Regions from separate parts of the Chroococcidiopsis sp. [FACHB-1243] genome, predicted to be linked through region 1. Evidence: riboswitches for the same ligand, from Rfam matches in the RefSeq annotation. Region 1 holds a riboswitch; each other region holds the start of a gene.
The links. Region 1 has a riboswitch for cobalamin ahead of H6G17_RS20490 (HupE/UreJ family protein). Riboswitches for the same ligand answer to the same signal wherever they lie in the genome.

Region 1 (3,276 bases):
ATTCCGCTACTAATTCGCGACATTATCGAGCGACTTCAGGGAGAATTTAGGTTCGAGCAAGTCTTACAGTTTGTCGGATTGATAATTGTTTTGAGTTCTGTCATGTGGGTAATCCGCATGGTATCGCGGATTGCCCTGTTTGGTGCGGGACGACAAGTCGAATTTGACTTGAAACAAAAGCTATTTCAACATCTTCTGAAGCTGGAACCTACCTATTTCAACACAAATACAGCGGGAGATTTGATCAACCGCGCTACGAGCGATGTCGAAAATATTCGGCGGTTGGTCGGTTTTGCAGTGCTGAGTATTGTCAACACGATCTTTGCTTATGCGTTGACGCTACCTTTCATGTTGCAAATTAATGTCGAACTGACTCTTGCTGCTGTAGCAATTTATCCAGTGATGTTGATCGTGGTACAGTTATTTAGCGATCGCCTCCGTAACGAACAAGCAGAAGTCCAAGAGGAACTATCTGACATTAGCGAATTAATTCAAGAAGATATGAGCGGGATGGCATTAATTAAAATCTACGCTCAAGAAACAAACGAACGCCTAGCTTTTCGGCAAAGTAATTCTAGGTTATTAGGGGCAAATTTAAAACTCGCCAAAACTCGTAATACTTTGTTTCCCCTAGTTGGAGGTTTTTCTTACGTTAGCCTGCTCTTATTATTGTGGTTTGGAGCGGGAAAAATTGCAAATAACAGTTTAAGTGTTGGTGATTTTATAGCACTCATACTTTATGTCGAAAGACTCGTTTTTCCCACCGCTCTACTTGGGTTTACAATTACAGCTTATCAAAGAGGAGAAGTCAGTATCGATCGCGTTGAATCTGTTCTGGCTGTCAAACCTCAGATTTACGATAGACCTGACGCGATTTCATTACCAAAAGAAGAGATAAAAGGAGAGTTAACAGCACGCAATTTGAGCTATACATATGCTGGCTCTGGTACACCATCATTACAAAATGTCAGCTTTTCTATTCAGCCAGGAGAGACAGTCGCAATTGTAGGACCAATTGGTTCGGGAAAATCGACATTAGCAAATGCTTTACCTCATCTTTTAGAAATTGATCCAGGACAATTATTTTTAGATGGGCAAGATATTACTCAAATTACATTGAAAGATTTACGCCGCGCGATTGCCTACGTACCACAAGATAGTTTTCTCTTCAGTACCACGATTAAAAATAATATTCGATATGGCGATCCGCTCGCAGAACAATCTGATGTAGAATACTGCGCCAAGCAAGCTCAGATCCACCCTGAAATTCTCAATTTTCCACAGCAATACGAAACAATTGTGGGCGAACGAGGGATTACCCTTTCCGGTGGTCAAAGACAGCGTACAGCGCTTGCTAGAGCTTTGCTTGTCGATGCTCCGGTACTAATTTTAGACGATGCCTTATCTAGCGTTGACAATCAAACTGCAACAGCGATTTTAGATAATCTTTCCACAGGAACCGATCGCAAAACTGTGATATTTATCTCTCATCAGCTATCAGCTGCGGCTACTACCGATCGGATTTTGGTGATGGATCGGGGTGCGATCGTTCAATCTGGGACACATGAAGAACTAGTTCAAAAACCAGGTTTATATCAAAATTTGTGGAACCAGCACCAATTACAAGAGATTTTGCAATAAACCCGAACTAGTTGTAGTAGAACGCGCCAAAAGCCAGTGCAATAATGATGGGGATAATAATTGGCAGAGCAACTATCAATCCCCATTTACCAAACCGAATTTCTTGACCGTCAGACTTTAGCAGTGCAATGACACCCGCAGTTCCCATCACAACCCAGATACAACCAAAGACGATGAAAATAGCGAATTGAGAGTCTTCCATATAGTTGTCATTGGTCATTAGTCATTGGTAAGAGCGGAATTTCTATAATGGCGATCGCAGGCTAGCGAAACCTAACTTTTTCAGTTGAACACAATAGTAACAGTTTTGCCTCTCTCTCAGGATGCGATCTGATGGTATGATGAAGCCCTCAGTTAAATCGGTTCTAGCAGGGAGCAGCTGCTAGAGGTAATGGGGAAAGTTCGGTGTAAGTCCGGCGCTGTCCCGCAACTGTAAATCTGTTGTCATTAGTCATTAGTCACTGGTCATTGGTAAATACAAATGACTAATGACCATTGACTAATGACACTCTAAAGTCAGAATACCCACCGATAGAAATTGTTTAACTCACATCCTTCGCGAGGTACGGATGATGTCTAAAGTTTTGATGTCTCAAATTTTGCAACTATTTTGGCGCTACTTAGGGTTAATTGCAACCGCTTTGACGATCGCATTTTTTGCCATACCCCAACCAGCTTATGCCCATCACGCGATCGGTGGCAAGACTCCAGTAAATTTATTTGAAGGTTTCTTGTCAGGACTGGCTCACCCTGTTATTGGTTTAGATCATTTAGCTTTTGTCGTGGCAATTGGATTACTTGCTGTCGGACAACGGCGCGGTGCTTTAATTCCGGCTGGGTTTGTCGTGGCGGCGATGTTAGGGACGATTATTCACGTCTTCCAGATCGATTTACCTGCGGCTGAGGTGGCGATCGCAGTTTCTGTTATTATCTTTGGGGCAATGCTGTTGTGGCGAGATCGTCCTCATTGGTTGGTAACATTGGGGTTGGGTGCGATCGCGGGATTATTTCATGGTTACGCTTACGGAGAAGCTATTATCGGGGCGCAAATGTTTTCTCTATTTGCTTACTTGTTGGGTTTTACTCTAATCCAATATGGTGTAGCTTTAGTTGCCTTTTTAGTAGGGAATTTAGCATTGCAGAAATCTGCTAATTCTAGTCCTTCTTGGTTAAGATTATCTGGTTTAGCAATCTGCGCGATCGGTGTGGTGTTCTTGACTTCTTCGGTGATGGGTTAAAAGTTAAGTAGTCAGCTAGCACTCAATACAACTGCCAAAGTAGAACTCCAGGGATTTCAGTCGTAAATGAATTGACCCTGCGAGTCTACTACATTTACGTGTTTCTTAACATCTGTCTGAATGGAGCTTTCAAAACAAGATAAAGTGGGATTGTCAGTTATTAAAACTATACAAGAGGTGGGGCTAACAGCGATTAGCACCGCAACAGAACTTGGAACCAACTCCATTCACATTAGAGGTAGGCGGAATGATGGGGTTGAAATTATTGCTATCGTTAGTTCAGAAGGGAGAACGTATTATGGAGCCTTGGATTGACCTGAGTTCTCTAAGCAATAGTGAGTTATCTGCGCTAGAGCAACAAATTTTACAGGAACAATCTCGACAGGTAATGAACGAT
Region 2 (3,276 bases), on a different contig from region 1:
CACTTTAACTGTCCAGTTGCATCGGCAGTACCTTGATAGGCAAAGGCAAGCCAATTGTCCTCAAGCTGAGTCGCTTGAATCTTCAAAAATACGTCAGCTACTGGCTGGCTAGTTTTGGGATCGATGACATTGACTTGGAAGTTTGCAGGTTGTCCGACTGTGGCGCTGACATCTCCAGACAGGCGCAATTGGAGTCCCCCAGACTGTATTGTACTTGGTTGCTCTGACGATGGTGCAGGTTCACTCATGTGGGACATGGGCATAGACATTCCCGACTGAGCAATTTCAGCACTAACGTTGACAAATAATAAGGCAGCGATCGCTACCACTATTGCTCCACTCAACAATAGTCGTACCCGTTGCGGTGCAATTTCTCCAGACTGGAGTTGCTGCCGTTCGCCGATCGCTAAACCGCCGACTACCCCGACAATTAGTAAAATTGCAACCAGGATGCCAAGGTTACGATATTTCAGCCAGTTCTCCGGCACAGTGAGCGTGAGAGTTTGCTTAAACGGGCTAAAGGCATTCTCAAGCGTTGGAGTCACATTGACTAGTAGCTGGTAAGTACCGCGAATCGGTAGCATCTGCTGAATTTGCAGCTTGCCTTTGGGTGCTACTGCTGCCATTTCCAGTAACTTTGTTCCCTCTACTATGGGGAAATCTGTTGTGAACCAAGGATTTTTAGGTGGAGTGAAAATCGTCAAGCCAATTTTGACATTTTCCAAAGGTTGCCCAGATGCATCTAACACTTGCAACTTCAGTAGCGCTGGAGATTGAGGTTTAGTTGCTTCAGCTTCAAAGGGAAAAATCGGGTTGACTCCTGGTTCAGTTGTCAGTCGCACCTTTGGCTGTGCGACTTGAGAAAATCCAGCTAAAACATAAAGAACTATACTCACCAGGCAAATAGCACTAATGAGGGCAGATAACTTGAATTTTGGCATTTCGATTGGTGAATTTCTCTGAAGTGGATGCCTATTTAAGCTTTAATGGCAACTAATTATCAAAGTATGGTGACGTAGAGAATGCACCCGATCGTGAACTGCGGGATAAGTTGTAAAATACACAGTCCAGAGAATTAAAGCGCACAGCGAAACGTAGAGACTCGCTTGCACAGGTGTTGACAAAGTGAAGCGTAGCGCTTGATCCCGAACAGAAGCAATTGACCGAGCCGTCATCACGTACCTCGCAGATGAGTTAAGGGCATTAAAAGTCTCGGCGGGCATCCTGGCTGGGAGTATGAGTGGGATACTCCTTCACAGTTGCGGGACAGCGTTGGGCTTGCACCAAACTTTCCCCGTTACCTCTGGTGACTGACCCCCACCAGAACCGACTTAGTAATCAGACCTTATCATACTTTCTGTCTCACTAACCCAGCATACGACCATGAACTGTTTAAATTAGCATTGTCAGAGAGTGAGAAAGGGAGAGAGGCAAATTATAAAGCGTGACGAGGTGGATTGTCAAACAAATCAGTCGAGTTTGCCCAACAAAACTCACCGCTACCACCGTAATTAGTGTTTCTCCAATCCCATAACCTTTCTATCACGTTAGCTAGTTTTTAACTCTCTTCAACTAAACACCCGCTTTGATTTAACAACATTCACAGTCTACTTTGGAGGAAGGCTTTGCCTACACACCCTGCGGGAACGCTTGTACGCATGGTAGAGCATGACGCTACCACCTAGCACCAGCAAAAACAGCGTTAACCAATCTCCCCAACGCACGTACAGCGTCTAAGTTTGCCGTCGATAAATCGTTGCTGCGTGCAGTTCGTATGCGTTCAGTTGAGATATCCACTTAGTTCTACCGTGGGGAGCGATAATACCAGAATATCCGGTATTAGTAGCTCTTACAGCCCATCGATCGGTTTCAAACGCTGGCATTACATCTTGGGCATGGTGTTGGGCAGGCATTGCTGGGCTGTAATGGGCATTATTAGCAGCACTGAGGATAAACAGCCCTCCGGCAGTTGCCTGATACCGGAAATGCTGAACAAAGGCAGATTCGTAACAAATACTGGCGATCGCTCGACCGAAAGGTGTGTCAAAAAGCTGGCTCGGCTGACCAGCGATTGTGCGAGCATTCAAAGGCGACAGCTACTCGATCGACTTCCATAAAAATTGCTCAAAAGAAATATATTCCCCTATTGGTACTGACTTTACCTTGTTATAGCGAAAGTCTGACCGCCGCCCGTAACAGTAAACAGACTATTGGTAATGCTGTGCACGCTAGTCGCCTCAAACTCCTCAGGTATTCAAAGCTTAGGCAAGGACTTGCGATCGCTGTGGCTCTTGCCCGTTGCTTGATAACAGTCTTAGACTTTCAGCGATCGCTGTAGTTGCTTGAGGCAACTGTCCTAGTTGCTGACAAGCCAACGAAATGTTGCTTACTTGATTTAGCATATCTCTTTGGGCTTGGTGAGCTTCTGCTGCTTGTTGCCAAACTGTCAGTGCTTTGAAAAAATTTCCAGCTTCGTATAGTTCTCTGCCTTGCTGCAACAGTTGCGGTATATTTAGCAAGTTTTTGACGTTGGGAGGATCTTGACTCTTCACTCGTAGCTAAGGGGATTAAGATTGTGAGGACGGGTTACACCATTAGCAACACCAAAAATTTACCATTAGCTGTGAGGTCTCAGATGAAACAAAAACAATCCACTCCCTGGTTACAAAAAAGGTTGTGTCTTACTATGGCAAGTGCTGCTGTTGGGGCAGTGGTAACTGCTTATCCGACAGTAGCAGTGTTGGGGATATCGGCAGGTGATGCTCCTATCAGCAATCCTCAAGCTGTTGCTCAAAAACCTGACGCAATCGCTACTAAACTAGTAACTGTGTATCGCAGTCCCTCCTGTGGATGCTGTGGTGGATGGATTGATTACATGAAAAAACAAGGCTTTCAGACAAAAGACTTGCTAATTTCTGAAATGGGGGCAGTGAAACAAAAGTACAAAGTGCCTGACAAACTGACATCTTGCCACACGGCGATTGTGGATGGATATGTCATCGAAGGACACGTACCAGCCAGTGATATTAAGCGCCTGCTTAAAGAAAAGCCAAATGTAGTAGGCATATCTGTTCCTCAAATGCCTGTAGGTGCTCCTGGCATGGAAGCAGGGGATCGCAGAGATCCATTCACCGTGTTCTCCTTTGATAAAAAGGGCAAACCTAAAGTCTTTAACAAGTATCCATCCTCCTGAAGCAGATTTCTGCCAAAAAAGCTTTTGTGAGAGAGTAACTTCACTTAAGCCTTTTGGCAGAGATAAAAGATTCTCTGCGATTG
Region 3 (3,276 bases), on a different contig from region 1:
GAACTTCCATGCTGTGAATGGCAGGATTTACCTTCACAAAAGTTTCGCGTAAAATCCCATCTGGGTCGATGAGAAAACTATGGCGCATCGAAACAACACCAATCCACGAACCGTATGCTTTACTCACTTCCCCTGTGGTATCTGCAAGCAGAGGAAATTTTAACCCTTCTGAATCGCAGAATTCGGCATGGGAATCGATAGAATCAGCACTCACGCCAATAATCTGAGCATTTTTGTCAATGTACTTGGGTAAGTCTTGTTGAAAGCGTTTGGCTTCTAGGGTACAGCCTGCTGTAAAGTCCTTGGGATAAAAATAAAGTACGACCCACTGACCGCGCAAGTCGGAAAGGGAAACTTCTCCATCTCCCGTATTGGTAGGTAGGGTAAATTGTGGTGCGGGTTGGTTCACTGGTGGTAGTTTACCCCCAAGCGCTAAGGCTGGGGTAGCAAAATGACACCAAACCAAAATAGACAGGCAACACGCAAAAACAGAGGTTAAAAAAGTTCGACGAAATATCATGATGTCAACTGCAAGTCCAGTTAACATAAGTTTACATTAGTCCTCGCTGCGATCGGCATCCGCAGGTAAAGATGGTTCCACATGAGATGCAGGTGGTGATTCTGGTTCTGATGTGATGCTCTCAATATATTGGCTATCGAGCAGAAAAGTACCGCGATCGAACCGGACGACCCAATATCCCCCAGGACGGCGATCTGTAACTATCCCTTCTTCCCGCAGACGAATTGTATCGGGAGGACGCAGCATCGGCATCGGCTCGGCTGTTTTAATGTAAGGTGGCAAGGCGACAACTCGGACTGTTTCGCCTATGGTGAATTCTTTCGTCATTGGTAATTGGTAATTGGTAATTGGTAATTGGTAATTGGTCGTTGGTCATGAGTCACTAGTTATTCACAAATGACAAATGACGGATGACTAATGACTATAGGCACTCATACTTTGACTTCTGAAATATGCGTAAGTGCGTTACGCGACGCGATCGCACACCCTACTGTACTAATAACCAACCATCATTACCCATTACCTATTACCAAATCCATTATGGAACTTGCCAGATTTTTTGATGATAGTCTACCGCATTAGCGTAAGGATCTACAGGCGGGTGGTGATGGTCGTGGTGATGATGGTGATGGTTGTCGTGGGTGTGGCTATGAGAATGCGTGTCACCTGCTACAGCTGCTAGGCGGAATTTGCACATCTCGCAATTCATCTGGACTTGACCTAAATGAGTTTCGATTTCTCTTTCTCTGAGAATGCTAAATAGGAGCGGATGCAGTCCTATTTCTGGCAAACAGGCGATTTCAATTTGGGGATACTTTTGTTGCTGTTGAGCTGCGACATCAAAAATCTTTTTAACTAGCGTACCCGTAAAGAGAAAGTGAGGTAGAATAACAATCCGTTTGGGTTGATAGAGTAAAGCGCGTTGGAAACCTGCTTCTAAGCGCGGGTGCGTGATGCCGATAAAGCAGGTTTCTACAGTAGAATAGCCGCTACCTTCCCAGAGAATGCGGGCGAGCTTGCAAGCATCGCCATTGGCATCAGGATCGCTAGAACCGCGACCGACAAATAATAATACGGTATCTGCACGCTCAATTTGAGGATGGTCTATGTCTGCCAGACGCGATCGCCACAAATCGAGAATTCCGGGCGTAATGCCAAAATGCCGTCCGTAGTAAAATTTAAGCTGCGGATGTCTGGCTCTAGCGCGATCGAGTTCGTTCGTTACATCAAATTTGTTATGCCGTGCGGCAAACAGTAAAATTGGCAGCACGGAAATTTCTGTAAAACCCTTCTCTACGCATCGATCTACCCCTTCCTGAATTGTTGGTTCTGTCAGTTCCAGAAAGCAGGGTAGAACTGGTCTAGAGGTATCTAAAGCTTGGTATGCAGAGGCAAAATCTAGCAAGCTTTGCCGTCCAGCTTCATCTCTAGTTCCATGACCGATCAGTAATAGAGGACGCTGTAGCGGCAGAGGTGGTAATTGCAAAGAGATATCTTCCAACGGAGTTAAATGGCGATCGCTAAGCATTGAGATTCTAGCTCCTTTCCCGTGCGACGCAGGAAATAGCGTGAGCGGATAACAGCACAGGCATTCTGGCTTACTATTCGTCATCGTTCATCTGTTATCAGTCATTTGCAGTTAGAGCAACAAATGACTAGTGACAAATGACAAGCGACAAAATCATTTACAGCTGCGGCACAGCCTCGGACTTACACCGATGTTTCCCTATGCTATTACAGTTCACTTGTGCCTAGATATCTTAACTGATTTGACCTACAACAAAAATACTGGGGGAGGGGTTATCAGTGACCAGTGCGTAGCAAAAGGTTTATTAATTCCGAATTCCGAATTCCTTAGCGATCGCCTCTTCGTCCCTTCCAGCCTCGTTCTTGTCTCATTTGCTGTAGTTGTTGTTGCTGTTCTGGGGTTAATACTGCGTCAAACTGAGATTTGGCAGATTGACGAATTTGTTGCATTCTATTTTTCTGCTCTGGAGTTAGGTTGAGAGAAGCTAACGCTTCGCGGCGGCGTTGTCTGCTTTCTCTAACGGTTTTGAGTTGTTCCCTCTGTGCTGGTGTCATGACTGCTTCGATTTGAGCGCGGGTATTGCGGCGGATTTCGGCAATTTTATCTCTTTGTTCCTGAGTTAACCCCAGTTTTTCAAATCGAGGTGGAATTTTATCTTGAGCTTGGGCGATTGTTTGTGACGCGGAAGTTTGCGATCCAGGTGCGATAGGTTCAGCTTGAGCTGCTAGCGGTACGGTGGCAATACTCAAGGCGATCGCGCTGGCTAACACAGGAATATGTTTAAATTGTCTGGTGATGAATTGCATGGTAGCGTTCTCTGGCGTTTCTAAGATTTGATATCACCATCATAAAAATCGAAAAACCGCGATCGCCTGTAGAGAAAGTAACGAATATAACTATTACTTTAGTCATGATGGTGAGGAGCGAGGAGAATTTTGTAGAGACGATACATGTATCGTCTCTACACTGACAACTGACAACTGACAACTGACTCCATTGGGTGCAGTCCTGCGGTAGTCTAGATCGAGTGACTCAGATTTAAGCTATAAATGCTGCTTTAGTATGTCCTCCAACGCCTCACCCACGGTCTCCAGCCCTGCCCGCACAATTCGCATTGGTTCGCGCAAGAGCCAGTTGGCTTTAGTTCAAACTTATTGGGTGCAAGAACAACTGCAAAAAGCTTTTCCAGATCGCACTTTTGAAGTCCACACCATGTCTACTCAAGGAG

Region 2: linked by a shared signal. The riboswitch ahead of H6G17_RS29445 (CbtB-domain containing protein) and the one ahead of H6G17_RS20490 (HupE/UreJ family protein) in region 1 are both predicted to bind cobalamin.
Region 3: linked by a shared signal. The riboswitch ahead of H6G17_RS15375 (sirohydrochlorin chelatase) and the one ahead of H6G17_RS20490 (HupE/UreJ family protein) in region 1 are both predicted to bind cobalamin.

What each region holds. Positions count from the first base shown of each region.
Region 1 is NZ_JACJQX010000028.1:40,224-43,499, forward strand. Features, by position in the region: gene H6G17_RS20480 (ABC transporter ATP-binding protein) at 1-1,641, shown strand, start outside; gene H6G17_RS20485 (hypothetical protein) at 1,649-1,843, opposite strand; cobalamin riboswitch at 1,985-2,189, shown strand; gene H6G17_RS20490 (HupE/UreJ family protein) at 2,211-2,879, shown strand; gene H6G17_RS20495 (hypothetical protein) at 3,091-3,276, shown strand, end outside.
Region 2 is NZ_JACJQX010000067.1:402-3,677, forward strand. Features, by position in the region: gene H6G17_RS29440 (hypothetical protein) at 1-941, opposite strand, end outside; gene H6G17_RS29445 (CbtB-domain containing protein) at 984-1,223, opposite strand; cobalamin riboswitch at 1,197-1,346, opposite strand; partial or broken gene H6G17_RS29450 (nitrilase-related carbon-nitrogen hydrolase) at 1,737-2,221, opposite strand; gene H6G17_RS29455 (hypothetical protein) at 2,262-2,552, opposite strand; gene H6G17_RS29460 (DUF411 domain-containing protein) at 2,636-3,193, shown strand.
Region 3 is NZ_JACJQX010000019.1:6,145-9,420, forward strand. Features, by position in the region: gene H6G17_RS15365 (peroxiredoxin) at 1-520, opposite strand, end outside; gene sipA (regulatory protein SipA) at 557-847, opposite strand; gene H6G17_RS15375 (sirohydrochlorin chelatase) at 1,059-2,048, opposite strand; cobalamin riboswitch at 2,086-2,288, opposite strand; gene H6G17_RS15380 (Spy/CpxP family protein refolding chaperone) at 2,375-2,854, opposite strand; gene H6G17_RS34140 (hypothetical protein) at 2,829-2,960, opposite strand; gene hemC (hydroxymethylbilane synthase) at 3,111-3,276, shown strand, end outside.